Regions from separate parts of the Desulfobaculum senezii genome, predicted to be linked through region 1. Evidence: riboswitches for the same ligand, from Rfam matches in the RefSeq annotation. Region 1 holds a riboswitch; the other holds the start of a gene.

Region 1 (4,215 bases):
TATTTCTCGAGCGGGCTAGCTGCACTCTCCGGTGCCATTGCCGTTGCCGTTTTTCTCGGCCAGCTCATGGATTTCGTCGAGGGTTTTGCCGCGCGTGGTGGCAAGGCGTTGCCACTTTTTCTTTTCCTTTTTCAGCGCCTCCACGGTCTGCAACAGGTCGCGAATGGTATGCGCGGGGTAGCCGTGCTTGGCGTACTGCCCCTTTCGCAATTCCTCATCGTTACGCTGCCGGAGGGCGCGCAACTGCTGCGCACTGAGTATCATGCATGAACTCCTGTGAAAACGCTCTCGAAAAGGCCGCTGCTCTCGCCCGTGCTAGGCGCTACACTCGCAGCCGCAGAAGGACTCCATAGCGTATTCCTTGCGGTCGCGATACTCTTCCTGCTTGCCTTTGTTCCAGCGGTTCACGGGACGGTAGTAGCCCACAACGCGGGTGTAGACTTCCGTGTCCTCACCGCAGGTGGGGCAGGAGAAGTGCTCGCCGAAGATGTAGCCGTGCTCCTTGCACACCGAGAAGGTGGGCGTCACCGAGATATACGGAATCTTGGTGTTGGACATGGCGCGGAGGAGGTAGCTCTTCACGCTTTCCTCGGAGGGCGCGGCCTCGCCAAGGAAGGTGTGGAACACAGTGCCGCCGTTATACACGGTCTGCAGCTCGTTCTGGTGCTCCAGCGCGGTCACCACGTCGGAGGTGATGCCCACGGGCAGCAGCGTGGAGTTGGTGTAGTACGGCACATCCTGACCGGAGGTCTTGATGTCTTCGTACAGGTCCTTGTCGATTTTTGCCAGACGGTAGCAGGTGCCTTCGCCGGGGGTGGCCTCAAGGTTGTAGAGGTTGCCCGTCTCTTCCTGGAAGTCCACGATGAGCTTGCGCAGGTGCTTGAGCGTACGGCGCATCAGGCGCAGACCGGCTTCGCTCTCGATGCCCTTGCCAAGAAGGTTCAGGCAGGCCTCGTGGCCGCCAATAACGCCGATGGTGGAGAAGTGGCCCTTGTAGCCATTCTTCAGGTAGCGGCGAGAGAACGGGAACATGCCCGCCTCAAGGTTCTGGGTGACGAGCTTGCGCTTGTACTCCAGGGAATCCTTGGCAAGGCTGGCGTACTCGGCCACGAGGTCGAGGAAGTCTTCCTCGTTGTGGGCCAGATAGGCCAGCTTGGGCAGGTTCAGGGTGACGACGCCGATGGAACCGGTCAGGTCGCCAGCGCCGAACAGGCCACCGGTCTTCTTGCGGATTTCGCGCAGGTCCATCTGCAGGCGGCAGCACATGGAACGCACGTCCTCGGGGTTCAGGTCCGAGTTGATGAAGTTCTGGAAGTACGGCGCGCCGTAGCGGGAGGTCATCTTCAGCAGCAGCTTGCCGGACTCGGAATCCCACGGAAAGTCGGAGGTGACGTTGTACGTGGGCACCGGGAAGGAGAAGATGCGGCCGTCAGCGTCGCCCTCAAGCATCACTTCGAGGAACGCGCGGTTGATCATTTCCATTTCCTCGGCGTAGTCGCCGTAGGTGGAATCCATCAGCTTGCCGCCAATGATCACGGCCTCTTTAGCCATGTGCTTGGGCGGCACGAAGTCGAAGGTAAAGTTGGTGAACGGGCTCTGGCCGCCCCAACGCGAGGTGGTGTTCAGGTTGTGGAGCAGCTTCTGCATCTGCTGCTTCACGTCGTGGTAACTCAGGCCGTCCTCACGCACAAAGGGGGCGAGGTAGGTGTCCACGTTATTGAACGCCTGCGCGCCAGCCCACTCGTTCTGCAGCGTGCCGAGGAAGTTGACAATCTGTCCGCACACGGCGTCAAAGTGCTTGGGCGGCGTGGAGGAGCAGCGGCCGCTCAGGTTAAAGCCTTCCAGCAGGAGGTCCCTCAGGCTCCAGCCGGAGCAGTAGCCCGCAAGGCCGAAGGACAGATCATGCAGGTGGAAATAGCCGTGGTTGTGGGCCTGCCGCACTTCTTCCGGGTACTTTTCCAGCACGTACCGGGCCTGAACGGAACCGGCCATATGCAGGATGAGTCCCTGAAAGGAATGCACCATATTGGAGTTCTCGTTCACGCGCCAGTCGGAGCGGTCCAGATAGCTTTCGATCATCTTGGAGATGTCGATATAGGCCTGATTCTGGTTGCGCATCTCGCGCCGCTTTTCGCGGTAGATGATGTAGCGCTCGGCCACGGAGTAGAGGCGGGCTTCCATCAGCACCAACTGCACAGTGTCCTGAACGTATTCCTGCTCCGGAACGTCCACGCCCTCGGCGTCGATATGCTCGGCAACCTTGCGGGCAAGGCGCTTGCCAAGGAGCGGGTCCTTGATGCCGCTGGAATTAAGAGCCTTCAAGATGGCGCCAGCAATGCGCTCCGTGGACCAGGTTTCAAGACAACCGTCGCGTTTGAGAATCTGTTTCGGCATCGGGTCTCCGCTGACGACACAAAGCGCCGGATCGCACACGACAAAACACATGCGACCACGATACTGCTTCAAGCCGTCGTGCCATGATTTTTACCCTGCGGCCCAAGATTTGCCGCGGGAGGGTTCGGGGGATGTATTTCTTGCCCGCCGTGGTATCCGCGTACCCCGGACGGTCAGAAACGCTTCAGGCAGGATGACTGGCTTTCCCTTCTCGCGCATCTCGGCGGCATGGCCGTGAAATGCTTGGGAATACAGCGGCGGGACCGCTCCGGACTCGCACCGGATTTCCATAATTGCCCTGCGGGCACCTGAAGTTCACTGCGTAATGAGTGAGCGGTACCTAGCAAAAACGTATATGGCCCTCAAGGCCGAATACTGCCAAATACTGCCCAAATTCAGGGAAAATTCTCAGCCCTCCACAGGGGCGAAACCCCTGTCTGGCACGGCTGACAGCGAGATGACACTCGCACCCCGCCCGGCAGGCGCGCGCAATTTCCTTCAAAAAACGCCCCCGCCCATTTTCCCGAAAATACCGCCCCATACTGACGTGGGAAAAGCGGCGCCAGCAGGGACTATTTGCGGATGTCTATCCAGTGCCCATAGCCGGGCTGACGCATGATGAGATACGTCTCAACGCCCGCCGCCTCCAGTATGCCGCGTAGCACATCGGGGTCGCGCCAGCGCATGCGTTCATCGTCGCTGTCCTCGCGCGCCCACGCCGGGCGCATCTTCTCCACGGCCTCTTGGGGCTGGTCCCGGCTGAAGCCGCACCCGATGAACGTGCGCCCATCGGGACGCAGCACGCGGTGCACCTCCGCCAGCACGCGGCTGCGGTCCGCCCAGAAGGGAATGGACCCGCGGCTGATGACAAAGTCCACACTCCCCGCCGCCAGCGGCAATGCATGCACATCCGCCGCCACAAGGGACAAGCGCAGGGAAGCCACGCCGTGCCGCTGACCATTTTCACGCGCCAGCCCGAGCGCCTCGGCGTTGTTGTCCACACCCACAAAGCGCATGCGCGTCAGCTTAGCCATCTCAATGGCAAGTGCCGCGCCGCCGGTGCCAAGGTCGAGGCACAGGCCCTCCGCCAATTCAAAATCCGCCACCACCTGCCGCGCAAGGCGCGGATACTCCGCCGCAAAACGGTGGGCATCATCGTAGCGGTAGAACGACATATCGCGGGGTGCGGGCATGACTCCTCCTTGCGCCAAAGCGGTTGGAAAACTCAATCATTACGCTACGCTTCCCAGCGCCTTCGCACAAGTGGGCGACAGAATTTGGAGGTGTTTCCCGCGCAACCCCGGCATGCGGCGTTTTCCTCGGAATGACGCACTGGATGCCGCGCGGCGCACCCGCGCGCTGTACGTGGCGCCCCGCCCTCTCGGCCCGCCACCGCCTCTGGAGCGGCGGTGGTGAAGGACGCCTCCTTGCCTCAAGAGCGGACAAAAGGGCCTAGATACTCCTCGCGTACCGGAACGGCATTGTCGTCGAGCGCCGACTGTCTTCCCCGCACAGCGGGTGGATCTTTCGCTCTGGCGCGTCAGGCGCAGCACCCCCTTGGGCCGAAGCCAAAAAAAGAGGGCGACATCGCTGTCGCCCTCCCAAATGCCTTGTGTGGCACCTACCGCTTCGCGGTTTAGAACGGCACGTCATCCATGCCGGATGCCTCGGACGGGAATGCCGGGCCGAGGTCTTCAGCAGGCTGCTGCTGTTGCTGCTGCGGCTGCTGCTGTTGCTGGCCGCCCCACTGCTGGGACTGCTGCTGCGGCTGAGCCTGCTGCTGGCGCGGAGCGTCGTAGCCGCCCTGCTGCTGCGTGTTCC
Region 2 (4,215 bases), 390 kb from region 1:
ATGCACTGCCGCGCCACGGCGATATCCTCACGCCCATAGCCCGAAAATGCCGACAGATGCGGGTAGCGCCCCATCAGCACCACAGACGAACACTTCAGCGGAAACGCCGCCGAAGCCTTTTGCGGCACAAAGGCGATGCGCCGGGCGCGCTCCTTGGCGGACATGGCGAGCACGTCGCACCATCCGCCATCCTCCTGCAAATGCACCTGACCGCCCATGGCAGGCAAAATGCCGCCAGCGGCGGACATAAGCGTCGTCTTGCCGCTGCCGTTGGGGCCAAGCAGGCCAACCATCTGCCCGCGGCGCAGGGTTGCGGAAATGCCATCCAATACACGGCGCTGGCCGTAGCCGCAGGAGAGGTCCTCTATGCGAATCACAGGCCCATCTCCTTGGCGCGCCGCCGCAGCAGCAGGCAGAAGAACGGCCCGCCCATCAGCGCAGTGATGACGCCCACCGGAAGCTCCTGCCCCTCTGGGAGCAGGCACCGGGCCAGCACGTCGGACCACATCAGCGCCACGCCGCCCACAAGGGCCGAGGCCGCAATGAGCGGGCGGTGCTCCGCGCCCATGCGCATGCGCACCAAATGCGGCACCACCAGCCCCACAAAGCCGATAACGCCGGAAACGCTCACCGCCGCGCCCGTCAACAGGCTGGCGGCCACCAGCACTATAAGGCGGGTCCTGTCGGTATTCACGCCCAGCATGGCGGCTTGTTCGTCGCCCATGGACAGCAGGTCAATCTCGCGGGCGTAGGCCATAATGACAAGGCCGCCCACCAGCATATACGGCACGGCAAAGCCCACATGCTCCCAGCTTCGCCCCTGAAAACTGCCCATCACCCAAAAAACGATGCTGGACATGGACTCCTCGTCCAAACTCTTGAGGAGCGCAATAAGCGCGGAGAGAAACGTCGCCACCACAATGCCCGCAAGGACGACCGTCTCGCGCCGCAGGTGCCCGGCCACACGGCCAAGGGAGATAACCGCGGCCAGCGCGCCCAGCGCGCCAAGCATGGCCGCAAGGGGCAAAACGCCCGGACCAAAGACCGTGTGGACGCCCGCAAGCCCGAAGTACAGCGCGAGTGAAGCGCCAAAGGCCGATCCCGTGGACACGCCAATGGTGAACGGGTCCGCCAGCATATTCTGCAGAATTCCCTGAAACACGGCCCCGGCGGCGGCCAGCGCCGCGCCCACAACCCACGCAAGACACACGCGGGAGAGCCGGATATCAAGAATCACCACAGACAGCGTCGGGTCTGCGGGCGCATCCACGGGCAGGCCAAGAGCCGAGGCCAACACCGCAAACACGTCGCGTGCGGAAAGAGGCAGGGGGCCGAACAGGCAGCCCCCGATAACGGATGCGCACGACACCGCGGCAAGCGCGCAAAGCAGCACGCGCCGCCGCTTTCGGGCCGCACTTTCCTGCGCAAAGGTCTGCGTCAGGACCGCGTCGTTCATGGTTCCCCCTGCCATTACAGTCTACTGCGCCAAACGACTCAAGGCGTCTTCGGCGTGGCCAAGCCAAATGGCCGCGAATTCAGGGTACTCGGCAGTGCCCTTCAAAACACATTTCGGCGTAATGCCGTTGGCCTTGAACACGGACTTCCAAGAGTCGTCCTCGTCGCCAGCCATGTCGTTCTGGGCATGGTCGCCAGCCACGGACATCAGGGGCATCAGCCATGCGGTCTTGATGTCGCGAGCCTTCAGCTCCGCCACAATGGTGTCCAGAGAGGGCGTGCCCTCAACGGTGCCAACAAAGATGTTGGGGTCCTTCTGGGCAACATACCACTGCAGACCGGGGTAGAAAATGTTGCCGGAGTGATGCGTGCCGTGGCCCATGAGCACAACGGCTTCGTCAGCCTTGCGCTCGGCGGGGATGGAGGACTGAACGGCCGCAGTCACCGCCTGCATGTCGGCATCCGTCGCCATCATGGGGCTGCCCACCGTGACCTGACGGAAACCGCCGGGGCCACCGCTAAAGCGGCTGACCACACTGAGCACCTTCTGGTGGAATTCTTCGCCCGGGATGGTGTGCAGGGACTGCACGGCAACATGGGTGTAGCCGTCATCCAGCATTTTGGAGAGCGCGGTGGCTACGGAATCGAGCTCGCGGCCCTGCTTCGCCAGCTTGTGGCGGATGATGTTGGACGTAAACGCCCAGCGCACATCAAGACCGGGATGGGTCTTTTCAAAGGTGGCTTCAAGACCGTGCAGGGCCTTGTCGGCCTGAGGAACACTCGTACCAAAGGCCACGAACAGCACACCTTTCTTCACAGGCTTTCCCTCACCATGCGACGCAAATGCAGTGGAAATCGACAGGACCAGCGCCAAGAGGCACAGCGCGAAAACGCGCGTGCCAGAGAAACGGGATGTGAGCATCTGAACTCGCTCCAGTGAAACCGCAGGCGGGCGTCACCTGCCAATACAGGAAGAAAGCCGGCGCACAGCGCCGGAGTGCGTCAGGGATGTACCCCGAACATTCGGGATGAGGTCCATGCAGGCAATAGCCCTCGTTGCCGGCATGGCAGACGCAAGGCCCTGAGGCAGGTCTTCTGGCTTGTCCGAATTCCACCCCCGCCTTCCCGCCCGGGTGCGCGTTGCACGCACAGGGCAGTGGCATTGTAGGGGGTGCAAGACTCGTCCGCGCGGGCAGTGCCAACGCGGCGCCGGACTTACAGCGGCGGGTCCGCCCCGGATTTGCACCGGGTTCCCTCTTCAAGCCCCGCCAATACGGGGCTACCTCAAGACGCGGGAAGCATAGGCGATTTCACATCTCTTGTCACTGCACAAAACACCCGCGCAGCACCCGGCGCACCACCCCGGACGCCGTCAAAATTGCGCCGCCATGCCCCCACCGCCGGAGCTTTTCCAAACGATTTCACAGCACACCACAAATGGCCCACTTGATGCATTTCATAACACAAAGACAAAATCACGGCGCACAGAGGCGCGCCAATGCATCCACACCACACCATTTGGGAGCCATTATGCGGACCGTTATGACCATCATCCTCACCCTGTGCGGCATCTTTACCACCTCCACCGCCATCGAAACAGAATACGCCATCTTTGCTGAAACGACACAGCACCGCATAGCGCCCGTACAGCCCCAGCGGCACGTTGTCCGCATGGCCGTGAACGCGCCCACCTACTCCGCCACCACCACGCGGGCCATCCACGCCGCGTCCCCGGCGGCGCCAGACGGACCCGGCGGTGTCCAACGCCCCGAGGATTCCCCCGCGCCTAAAGCGCCTGAGGCCGCCCCGGCGCAAACCGCCGATGACGCCGTCACCGCACCGGCAGGGCTGACCCCGGACACGGACCACTCGCTTATCGCCAAGACCGTTGCCTCGCGCCTTATTGCCCTCACCGTCGATGCCATGCGCAAAAGCGCCCACGGCGAGCGTCTGGAGCGCGGCGTTATCGTTCCGCCCACCGCGCCATCGCCCGGTCCGCCGCCGCTGCCGCAGGGGTGCCTTATGGTATAGAAATGCACGCTGCAGGGGAGATTCGCGGCAAGGCCGCTCTGTCCTTGACTTTGCAGGAGACTTGGTTACCTTTGTCCTCTTTATTTTGGCGACTCTGTTTAATTTCCGTGGAGGACATGCACATCCATGAGCGACTATAAGAAAACCCTGCACCTGCCCCGGACCAAGTTCCCCATGAAGGCGAACCTGACCCAGAACGAGCCGAAGACGCTCAAATTTTGGCAGGACACTGATGTCTACAAGACCATGATCGAGGCCAATGAAGGCCAGGAGAGCTACACGCTCCACGACGGTCCGCCCTACGCCAACGGGCACATTCACCTTGGCACCGCCATGAACAAGGTGATTAAGGACATCATCGTCAAGCACAAGAACATGCAGGGCATCAAGGCCGAATACGTCCCCGGCTGGGACTGTCACGGCCTGCCCATTGAGCATAAGGTCGGGCAGGAACTCAAAGCCAAGGGCAAGACGGACCTCCCCGCGCTGACCATCCGCAAGATTTGCCGCAGCTACGCGGAAAAGTGGATGAAGACCCAGCGCAAGGAATTTCAGCGTCTTGGCGTTTTGGGCACGTGGGACAATCCCTACCTGACCATGCGCCCCAGCTACGAAGCCGCCACCGCCCGCGAGCTTGGTCGCTTTATGGCCAAAGGCGGCGTCGTCCGCAACAAGAAGCCCATCTACTGGTGCAACGACTGCAAAACCGCACTGGCAGAGGCCGAGGTG

Evidence for each region. Region 1 has a riboswitch for cobalamin ahead of ACYQ2T_RS05925 (ribonucleoside triphosphate reductase). Riboswitches for the same ligand answer to the same signal wherever they lie in the genome.
Region 2: another riboswitch for cobalamin. It lies ahead of ACYQ2T_RS07605 (sirohydrochlorin cobaltochelatase); the one in region 1 lies ahead of ACYQ2T_RS05925 (ribonucleoside triphosphate reductase).

Annotation. Positions count from the first base shown of each region.
Region 1 covers NZ_BAAHYU010000002.1:1,130,286-1,134,500, reverse strand. Annotated here, with positions in the region: gene ACYQ2T_RS05930 (hypothetical protein) at 16-264, opposite strand; gene ACYQ2T_RS05925 (ribonucleoside triphosphate reductase) at 316-2,394, opposite strand; cobalamin riboswitch at 2,565-2,721, opposite strand; gene ACYQ2T_RS05920 (class I SAM-dependent methyltransferase) at 2,967-3,587, opposite strand; gene ACYQ2T_RS05915 (single-stranded DNA-binding protein) at 4,031-4,215, opposite strand, start outside.
Region 2 covers NZ_BAAHYU010000002.1:1,523,784-1,527,998, reverse strand. Annotated here, with positions in the region: gene ACYQ2T_RS07615 (ABC transporter ATP-binding protein) at 1-377, opposite strand, end outside; gene ACYQ2T_RS07610 (FecCD family ABC transporter permease) at 374-1,456, opposite strand; gene ACYQ2T_RS07605 (sirohydrochlorin cobaltochelatase) at 1,478-2,272, opposite strand; cobalamin riboswitch at 2,524-2,757, opposite strand; gene ACYQ2T_RS07600 (hypothetical protein) at 2,986-3,486, shown strand; gene ileS (isoleucine--tRNA ligase) at 3,613-4,215, shown strand, end outside.